Regions from separate parts of the Bacillus sp. EB V-12 genome, predicted to be linked through region 1. Evidence: predicted binding sites of a transcription regulator. Region 1 holds the regulator's gene; each other region holds the start of a gene.
The links. Region 1 encodes Rex, which represses fermentation and respiration genes when NADH is low (regulators of the CRP and FNR family bind a similar motif). Its sites were predicted from a motif close to TTGTGAAATATTTCACAA; they were not measured.

Region 1 (3,292 bases):
ACTGCTCGTATGTTACAATATGAAAGGACACCCTAAGTTGTTTTCGCTACACACACAACTTTCTCCTGTCTTCTATTATAATTTCAAATAAGGATTTACGAAAAAAACATAATTCAAGTGAGGTTTATATCGTAGGTAGCATATTTACATGTTATCCTAACTTATCTCATACACTATAGTTAGAAAGGATGGTTAAACCATTTGAAGAAACAATACTGGTGGATTATCGTTACATACATTTTAATGCAGTTATCTGGCGTTGTTGGATTACCACTTCTCCTAAAAACAGGACTCTATGATAATAGAGGATTTACCATTGAGGAAAAAGGACAAATCATAACGGGACACTGGGCAATCATTAGCTTCTTTATTGCATTATGTATCGTACTTTGGTTACTTAGAACGGATATTCGTGACAGGCATTTAGATGCAATGCGCTCTTCTGTTCCAGCTACTATTGGATGGATTTTTATCGGGTTCTTCTTAGCTTTCTTTTCACAAATAGTTGCCGGTATGATCGAGATGCAACTGCTAGGAATTAAACAAGGTTCAGAAAATACAATGAAACTGATGGAAATTGCAAGAACGACACCTTGGTTCCTTATTGTTGTTTCTATAATTGGACCTATCTTAGAAGAAATCGTATTTAGAAAAATTCTATTCGGTACACTTTATAAGAAGTTTAACTTCTTTATTGCAGCTATCATTAGTTCGCTTGTATTCGCAGCAATTCATTTTGATTTTACTCACTTATTGGTATACACTGCTATGGGGCTCGTATTCGCCTTCTTATATGTGAAGACGAAACGTATTATCGTTCCGATTGCAGCTCATGTTGCAATGAATACATTAGTCGCTATTGGGCAAATTTTTATGAGCAATGAACAAATTCAAGAAATGATTAAAGAAGCTGAAAAAATGCAAGGCTTTATCGGAGGATTTTTTGTATGAGAAACTCACCATTGTTCATGGCTGCACTATACTTCCTTCTTGGATGTATCTTTACACGCTTCGCCATTACGAACGTGACAGATACAATCTGGAATATGTGGACAATACTATTTGCAGTTATGGCAACAATTGATTTTAATTTGGCACTTCGCCTTATATTAGTTAAATTCACAAACAAGAAACAATAATAAAACGCAGAGGTCGCTCCCTCTGCGTTTTATTGTGGATAGTTTTTCAAAAAGTAAACTAATGTTTGTAACTCTACAGCTAAGTCAATATGATGAATTCTAATATTCTCTGATACGTTTAATCGCGCTGGTGTGAAATTCAAAATACCGTGCACGCTTGTTTCAGCTAATCTATCTGCTACAGCTTGTGCTACTGTAGCCGGTACTGTTAATATTGCCACTTGTATATCATTTGATAATCTCTCTTCTAATTCATCTAAATGATATACAGGAATGCCCCCGATTTCTGTTCCAACTTTCTCTTCACTAACATCAAATGCCATTTCAATTTTTGTATTATTGTTTTTCGTGAAATTATAATGTAAGAAAGCGGTCCCTAAATTACCTACTCCAATAAGTGCTACACGTGTTATATCATCTTGATCAAGTGTTTCGCGGAAAAATGATAATAAATAATTTACGTTATATCCATATCCCTTTTTCCCTAACGCTCCAAAATACGAAAAATCTCTTCGTATTGTTGCGGAATCTACTTTTACTGCCTCACTCAATTCGGCCGATGAAACACGCTGCTTACCAGAAAGAGATAAGTTTTGGATAAATCGATAGTATAGAGGCAATCTTTTAGCAGTGGCTTGTGGAATCTTTTGCTGATCCATATGACCTCTCCTCTCTTCCTATCTTTATTCATATACTTTAATCAAATACAGAAGTTTAGCACTCATTAAATTCCTTGTATAATAAAGAGAAGAAGTATTCTCTCTTTATTTTAAACTATACACTATTTTTAGTATGATTGAGAAATATAAACATGGCAAAGTTAAGAAATTATTTGAGGTGAAAACATTGATTTTATTACAAGTAAACGCGCTTTCGAAATTATACGGTGCAGAAACAATTCTTGCAAACATAAAATTGGAAGTACAAACAAAAGATCGTATCGCATTAGTTGGAAGGAATGGAGCAGGTAAATCTACATTATTAAAAATTATCGCTGGTGAATTATCTCATGATGGTGGCGAAATTATAAAACCGAAAGATGTCTCAATCGGATATTTAGCTCAAAATACTGGACTAGAAACGTCTTTAACAATTTGGGATGAAATGCTAACCGTCTTTACCCATTTACAGCAAATGGAGACAAAACTCCGAAGGCTTGAGCAAGAAATGGGAAAAGAAGAAAACTTTTCAAACGAAGCTACATATGAAAGATTGTTAGCTGATTATGACCAATTACAACTCAATTATAAAGATCAAGGTGGATATCAATATGAAGCGGATATTCGCTCCATTTTAAGCGGCCTTGGCTTCCCAGTTGAAACGCACCAGACGACGATCTCTACTTTAAGCGGCGGGCAAAAAACAAGATTAGCTCTCGGGAAATTATTATTAACAAAACCAGACTTACTTATTTTGGACGAGCCTACAAACCATTTAGACATCGAAACATTAACATGGCTTGAGCAATATTTGCAAGGTTATCCTGGCGCAATATTAATCGTCTCACATGACCGTTATTTCTTAGACAAACTCGTTACACAAGTATATGAAATTTCGAATAAAGAAAGCAGACGATTTGTTGGTAACTACAGTAAATATTTAGACTTAAAATCAGCATTATATGAGCAAGAAATGAAACGTTACGAAAAACAACAAGATGAAATCGCAAAACTTGAGGACTTCGTTCAAAAGAATATAGCTCGCGCTTCTACAACGAAACGTGCTCAAAGTCGCCGTAAACAACTAGACAGAATGGAATTATTAACGAGACCATTAGGGGATTCTAAGTCAGCATCATTCCACTTCGATATTGAAAAACAAAGTGGAAATGATGTTTTACAAGTAAATGATGCAACCATCGGCTATAATGAAAACCCTATAATTGAACATGTAACTATGCGCTTAACTCGCGGAGATAGTGTTGCTTTAGTTGGTCCAAACGGAATTGGGAAATCCACATTGTTAAAATCCATTGTGAATAAGTTACCACTATTAAATGGTGATGTTTCTTTCGGATCAAATGTATCTGTTGGTTATTATGATCAAGAACAAGCAAACTTAACATCTTCTAAACGGGTTTTAAATGAACTATGGGATGAATATCCACTGCAACCGGAAAAAGAAATCCGTACTATACTTGGGAATTTTTTATT
Region 2 (3,292 bases), on a different contig from region 1:
CAGAGCTACTAGGGAACGATGTTGGACGTGCAGTCGGCGCAAAACATGCGATAGGTGATGTATTACTATTTATAGATGGTGATTTTGCTATTCCAACTTCAAAATTAAAATTATTCCTTAATCCGATTTTATACGATCAGGCAGATGTAGTTTTAAATAATTTGGATGCATTATTTTTAAAAAGGCAAAAAACCACTTCTATTACAGTATGGCGCCAAATATTAAATGCAATGTTAGAGCGTGAAGAATTAAAAATGAATTCTTTATTAGATGTACCTCATGCGCTGACGAAAGAAGTCGTTCAAAGCATCGGATATGAATGTTTTGTTAATCCTATTGTGGCTCATTTACACCTAGTTCAAAGTAAATGGAGAATTAGTCGTCATTGTGCCATTGACGTTATTACGCCGAATAAATTTCGTCCATTCCAGCATGCTGCATATGGGCCAAATCTTTCCCAATCTGAAAAAAGAATGATAGGTGATCATATAGAAGCAGTAGCAGAACGGATATTAAGCAGTGATGAGCGAGGAGGATATTATGATGGAAATAGGAAAAGGGATAGTGTCTATCATACTTTAAGTTTTGAAGAGTTTTATCAAGGGTGGGGTGTTACATCTGATTTGTATAAAGGAAAGCAACTATCGGTTGTTATTCCCGTACAAGATGAAGAGAAAACAATTGGAAACGTTATAGAAGAGCTTCGCAACATTGAACCCTTCGAAATTATCGTTGTCGTAAATGGTTCGTCAGATAAAACGAAAAAAATTGCAAAAGACAAAGGGGCAACGACAATTGTATATAAAGAAGCACTCGGAAATGATGTGGGGCGCTCACTTGGAACGTATTTTGCAAAAGGAGAAATTGTGTTATTTATAGATGGCGATTTTGTTATTCCAGCGAGTGAGCTGTATCCTTTTGCGAAAGCTATTGCAGATGGAACAGATGTTGCATTAAATGATCTAAATCATTATTTAGATTTAAGAGTACCGCTTCATCTTGTAACTGCATTTAAATATGCATTAAATTTAGCTTGTGATAGAAAAGATCTAGGCGTAGGCTCTCTTATCGCTGTACCGAATGCGTTTAGCCGTAAGTGTTTGAAAGAAATTGGGTATAGATCTTTACTGGCGCCGTGTGTAGCCCAAGTGAAAGCTATTCTTTCAGGATTTGAAGTTGCATGTGTAAGTCGTGTTGAGGTCGATAAGATGAACCGTATTCGTCCCAGTGAACATTTTGCTAAAATAGGTCATCCACCAGCTGTACTTCGAATTATAGGTGATCATATAGAAGGACTAGATCAAATAATTGCATTAACAGACAATCGTGGCGGATTCTATGATGGCAATAGAAAAAGAGATGTTTTATAGAAGTAACAAAAAAAGTGTACAACATGTGTACACTTTTTTGTTCTGTTATAAAAACTATAACAGATTAGGAGATAAGAGTATTACAGCTCTACAATGGGTATTGTTCTTATATTACAAAATAGGACTCGTATATAAGGATACCAAAAAAATACAATTAAGGAAAGGGTTAATTTTAAAGACTTTTAAATAAAGTTAACACTATATATATAGTAGTTTGCTCAATATTTCACAAACATGTCACAACTATTTCGTTCACTTTCGTAAAAAAGTAGTATTCTAAGTGTGTAAGCTGTTATATAAAAAATCTTAGTCCTGTACTAATCAAAAATGGAGGAGATTAGGATGACTCAAGTATTAGAAAATGTTAAAAACGCATGGGAAAACTTTAAAGGTGAAAAATGGAAAGCAGAGATTGATGTTCGCGATTTCATTTTAAATAATGTAAACGTTTTCGAAGGGGACGAATCTTTCTTAGCAGAAGCAACTGAAGCAACGAAACAACTTTGGGATCAAGTAATGGATTTAACAACGAAAGAACGTGAAAACGGTGGCGTTCTTGATATGGATACAAAAATTGTTTCTTCTATTACATCACATGACCCAGGATACTTAAATAAAGATATTGAAAAAGTAGTCGGTTTCCAAACTGATAAACCATTTAAACGTTCTTTACAACCATATGGTGGTATTCGTATGGCAGAACAAGCTTGTGAATCTTATGGATACGAAATGGATAAAGAACTTAGTCGTATTTTTAGAGAGTGGAGAAAAACTCATAACCAAGGTGTATTTGATGCATACACACCAGAAATGAGAAATGCACGTAAATCAGGTGTTATTACTGGTCTTCCAGATGCATACGGACGTGGACGTATTATCGGTGACTATCGCCGAGTAGCGTTATATGGTATTGATCATTTAATTGAAGCGAAAAAAGCTGATTTGAATTTAACTGGTGGTGTAATGAGCGAAGATACGATGCGTTTACGCGAAGAGTTATCTGAGCAAATGCGTGCACTTCAAGAGTTAAAAGAAATGGCTGCTTCTCATGGCTTCGATATTTCTAAGCCAGCAACAAATGCACAAGAAGCATTCCAATGGTTATACTTCGCATACCTTGCAGCGATTAAAGAGCAAAACGGTGCTGCAATGAGTCTTGGACGTACTTCTACATTCTTAGATATTTACATTGAAAGAGATTTAGCAAATGGTACTTTAACAGAAGAAGAAGTACAAGAAATTGTAGATCACTTCATTATGAAATTACGTCTTGTGAAATTCGCAAGAACACCTGATTATAATGAATTATTCTCTGGTGACCCAACTTGGGTAACTGAATCTATCGGTGGTATGGCATTAGATGGTCGTCCATTAGTAACAAAGAACTCATTCCGTTTCTTGCATACATTAGATAATTTAGGACCAGCTCCAGAACCAAACTTAACTGTTCTTTGGTCTAAACAATTACCAGAGAACTTTAAAAACTACTGTGCGAAAATGTCTATTAAAACATCAGCAATTCAATATGAAAATGATGACATTATGCGTCCTGAATACGGCGATGATTACGGTATTGCATGTTGCGTATCTGCAATGAGAATCGGTAAACAAATGCAGTTCTTCGGAGCTCGTGCAAACTTAGCGAAAGCATTATTATATGCGATTAATGGTGGTAAAGATGAAAAGTCAAAAGCACAAGTTGGTCCTGAGTACGCACCAATTACTTCTGAAGTATTAAATTATGAAGAAGTTATGCATAAGTTTGATATGACAATGGAATGGTTAGCGGGTCTATATTTAAACACATTAAATGTTATCCATTACATGCATGATAAATATAGCTATGAACGTATTGAAATGGCACTTCATGATACAAACGTTCTTCGTACAATGGCAACAGGTATCGCTGGTCTATCTGTAGT
Region 3 (3,292 bases), on a different contig from region 1:
CTGCTGAATGTCCTAAACCACCGAGGTTCAACATTTCTTCGCAATATGTAAATCCTTCTTCTAATGAATTCGCCTTCACACAAGCTAATACTGGACTCAGTTTCTCACGAGATAACGGATATGCTGCTCCGATACCTTGAATTTCAGCTACAAGCATTTTTGTATGTTCAGGAACAGTAATCCCAACTAAATCGGCAATATACTGTGCTGATTTCCCTACAATATCACTATTTACTGCACATGTATTTTCATTTATAACAAGCTTTTCTAATTTTTTTCTTTCTTCTTCTGTTACAAAGTAACAATTGTTTTCAATCATTTCTGTTTTAACATCATCATAGATTTCTTTATCGACAATGATTGCTTGTTCCGATGCACAAATCATACCGTTATCAAATGTTTTCGATAAAATTAAATCATTAACAGCTCGTTTTACATGTGCTGATTTTTCTATATAACACGGTACATTACCAGGCCCAACGCCTAACGCTGGTTTTCCAGTAGAGTAAGCTGATTTCACCATACCAGCGCCTCCAGTTGCTAGAACGAGTGCTACACCATCATGGTTCATTAATTGTTTCGTCGCTTCAACAGACGGTCTTTCAATCCATTGAATACAGTGTTTTGGTGCACCAGCTTTCATCGCTGCATCATATACTGTTTTCGCCGCTGCCACAGAACATTTTTGTGCGGAAGGATGAAACGCGAAAATAATTGGATTTCTTGTTTTTATCGCAATTAACGCTTTAAACATTGTTGTCGACGTTGGATTCGTTACTGGCGTTACCCCAGCTACTACACCGACAGGTTCCGCGATTTCTATTATTTCTTCATGAGAATCTTCGTGAATAATTCCTACCGTTTTATCTTGCTTTATACTATGCCAAATATATTCAGTGGCAAAAATATTTTTAATGCATTTGTCTTCATATACACCACGGCCAGTTTCTTCAACTGCTAATTTTGCTAGCGGCATATGTTGATCAACACCTGCTAATGCCATTTCATGAACAATGTTGTCAATTTCCTCTTGTGTAAAACTTTCTAATGCTTGTAAAGCTTGTTGACCATTATTTACTAGTGTATCAATCATCTTTTTTACTTCCTGCATTTCATTTACAACTTTCTCTTTGACTACCATGTAAATTTCCTCCTATTCTACTATCACGGTCCTTATATGTCCCTATAGGTCAAAATAAGTCCCAATTAACATAAAAAAATAGAGATGCTTTCCTACATGAATTTCATTGTTTGTGAAATGTTTCACAAGTTTGTTCGTGAGTAACATTTCCTGAATTCAATATACATGAAATCATTTCGTTTGTGTATGTCTATTTTGTGAAATGTTTCACAAAATAATGTAATAAAAAAACGCACTGCTCTATATTAGCAGTGCGTTTTTTTATTATGCTAGCGCTTGTGCTAAATCTTCAATTAAATCTTCACCATCTTCAATACCGACAGAAATACGAATTAATGTATCTGTAATTCCTAATTCTTTGCGGCGATCAGCTGGGATTGATGCATGTGTCATTTGAGATGGAATAGAAATTAAACTTTCTACTGCTCCTAAACTTTCAGCCAGTGTAAAATACTGCAATTTCTCAAGTACTTTATTTAATGTCTCTTCACTATCTACATCAAATGAGATAATAGCACCAAAACCATTTGCTTGTTCTGTTGCTAATTCGTGGTTTTGATGTGATTCAAGACCTGGGTAATATACTTTATTTACTTTTGGATGATTATTTAAGAACTCAGCAATAGCGCGTGAATTCGTTTCATGTTCTTCCATACGAATTCCTAATGTTTTTAAACCACGAAGTAGTAAGAAGCTATCTTGCGGCCCAAGAATACCTCCTGTTGAGTTTTGTACAAAGTGAAGATCTTCTGCTAGTTGTGGGCTATTTACAACTACTAGACCTGCAACTACGTCACTATGACCTCCTAAATATTTCGTTGCACTATGAAGCACAATATCTGCTCCTAAAGAAATCGGCGACTGCCAATATGGCGTCATGAATGTGTTATCAATAATTGTTAATAAGTCTTTCTCTTTAGCAAGAGTAGATATTTTCTTAATATCAGTAATTTTTAGTAGTGGGTTCGTTGGTGTTTCCACATAAATTGCTTTCGTATTTGGACGAATCGCTTCTTTAACTTCCTCTAAGTTTGTTGTATCTACAAATGTATGCTCAATACCGAAACGGTTTAATACTTTCGTAATAACGCGGTATGTTCCGCCATAAACATCATCTGTTAAAATAACGTGGTCACCTTTTGAGAACAACATAATTGTCGCTGTAATAGCAGCCATTCCTGAACCAAATGCAAATCCAGCATGCCCATTTTCTAATACAGCAATCATTTCTTCTAAAGCTGCACGTGTTGGGTTACCTGTACGTGAATATTCATATCCTTGATGCTTACCAACTGCTTCTTGTTTGTACGTACTTGTTTGATAAATCGGTACGTTTACAGATCCAGTTGAAGGTTCTCCTATGCGAATACCATGAATTAACTTTGTCTTTGCTCTCATTTTTTATTCCCATCCTTTGTATATGTCTTTACTTAAATAGCGCTCACTGCTATCAGGAAAAATGGTTACAATATTTGTACCTTGTGCTGCCTTCTCTGCCTCAAGTAAGCTCGCATGAAATGCTGCTCCTGAAGAGCTCCCAACGAGAAGTCCTTCTTTTTGCGCTAATTCTTTCACTCGTAAAAATGCATTTCGATCAGAAATCGTATGAATTTCATCAAAATAAGATGTCTTCAAAAATGGCGGGATAAATTCCAGTCCAATTCCTTCGGTCTCATGTGAACCAGCCTTACCACCATTTAAAATAGATCCTTCTGGCTCTACGATAACTGTTTTAATATCTATATTTTTTTCTTTCAAATAAGATGCAGTCCCCATAAACGTACCGCCAGTTCCTGCTCCAGCAACAAATATGTTAATCTCTCCATTCAATGCGTCCCACAGTTCAGGTCCTAATGTTTTAAAATATGCACGAGGATTTGCCTCATTTGCGAACTGACTTGGAGAGTATGAATTCGGTATTTCATTTACTAACTCTTTTGCTTTAGCAATTGCACCGGTCATTCCTTGCTCAGTCGGTGTATGCACGACCGTTGCACCTAGTGCTTTCATTAATTCTTGTTTTTCAATACTAAATTTCTCTGGTACACAAACAATAACACGTAAATCATGCTCTAATGCTGCAAGTGCCAGTCCAATACCAGTATTCCCAGCAGTCGGTTCAATAATTGTTCCACCCTGGGTAACAAGCCT

Region 2: a site for Rex is predicted at 1,585-1,602, ahead of pflB (formate C-acetyltransferase). Genes of this name have one in related genera too.
Region 3: a site for Rex is predicted at 1,337-1,354, ahead of adhE (bifunctional acetaldehyde-CoA/alcohol dehydrogenase). Genes of this name have one in related genera too.

What each region holds. Positions count from the first base shown of each region.
Region 1 is NZ_JBUXJL010000028.1:8,358-11,649, forward strand. Features, by position in the region: gene ACZDYH_RS29855 (CPBP family intramembrane glutamic endopeptidase) at 202-951, shown strand; gene ACZDYH_RS29860 (YdiK family protein) at 948-1,139, shown strand; gene ACZDYH_RS29865 (redox-sensing transcriptional repressor Rex) at 1,169-1,798, opposite strand; gene ACZDYH_RS29870 (ABC-F family ATP-binding cassette domain-containing protein) at 1,986-3,292, shown strand, end outside.
Region 2 is NZ_JBUXJL010000008.1:179,257-182,548, forward strand. Features, by position in the region: gene ACZDYH_RS22665 (glycosyltransferase family 2 protein) at 1-1,370, shown strand, start outside; gene ACZDYH_RS22670 (hypothetical protein) at 1,339-1,560, shown strand; gene pflB (formate C-acetyltransferase) at 1,713-3,292, shown strand, end outside.
Region 3 is NZ_JBUXJL010000001.1:298,770-302,061, reverse strand. Features, by position in the region: gene adhE (bifunctional acetaldehyde-CoA/alcohol dehydrogenase) at 1-1,141, opposite strand, end outside; gene ACZDYH_RS01550 (bifunctional cystathionine gamma-lyase/homocysteine desulfhydrase) at 1,406-2,539, opposite strand; gene ACZDYH_RS01545 (O-acetylserine dependent cystathionine beta-synthase) at 2,543-3,292, opposite strand, start outside.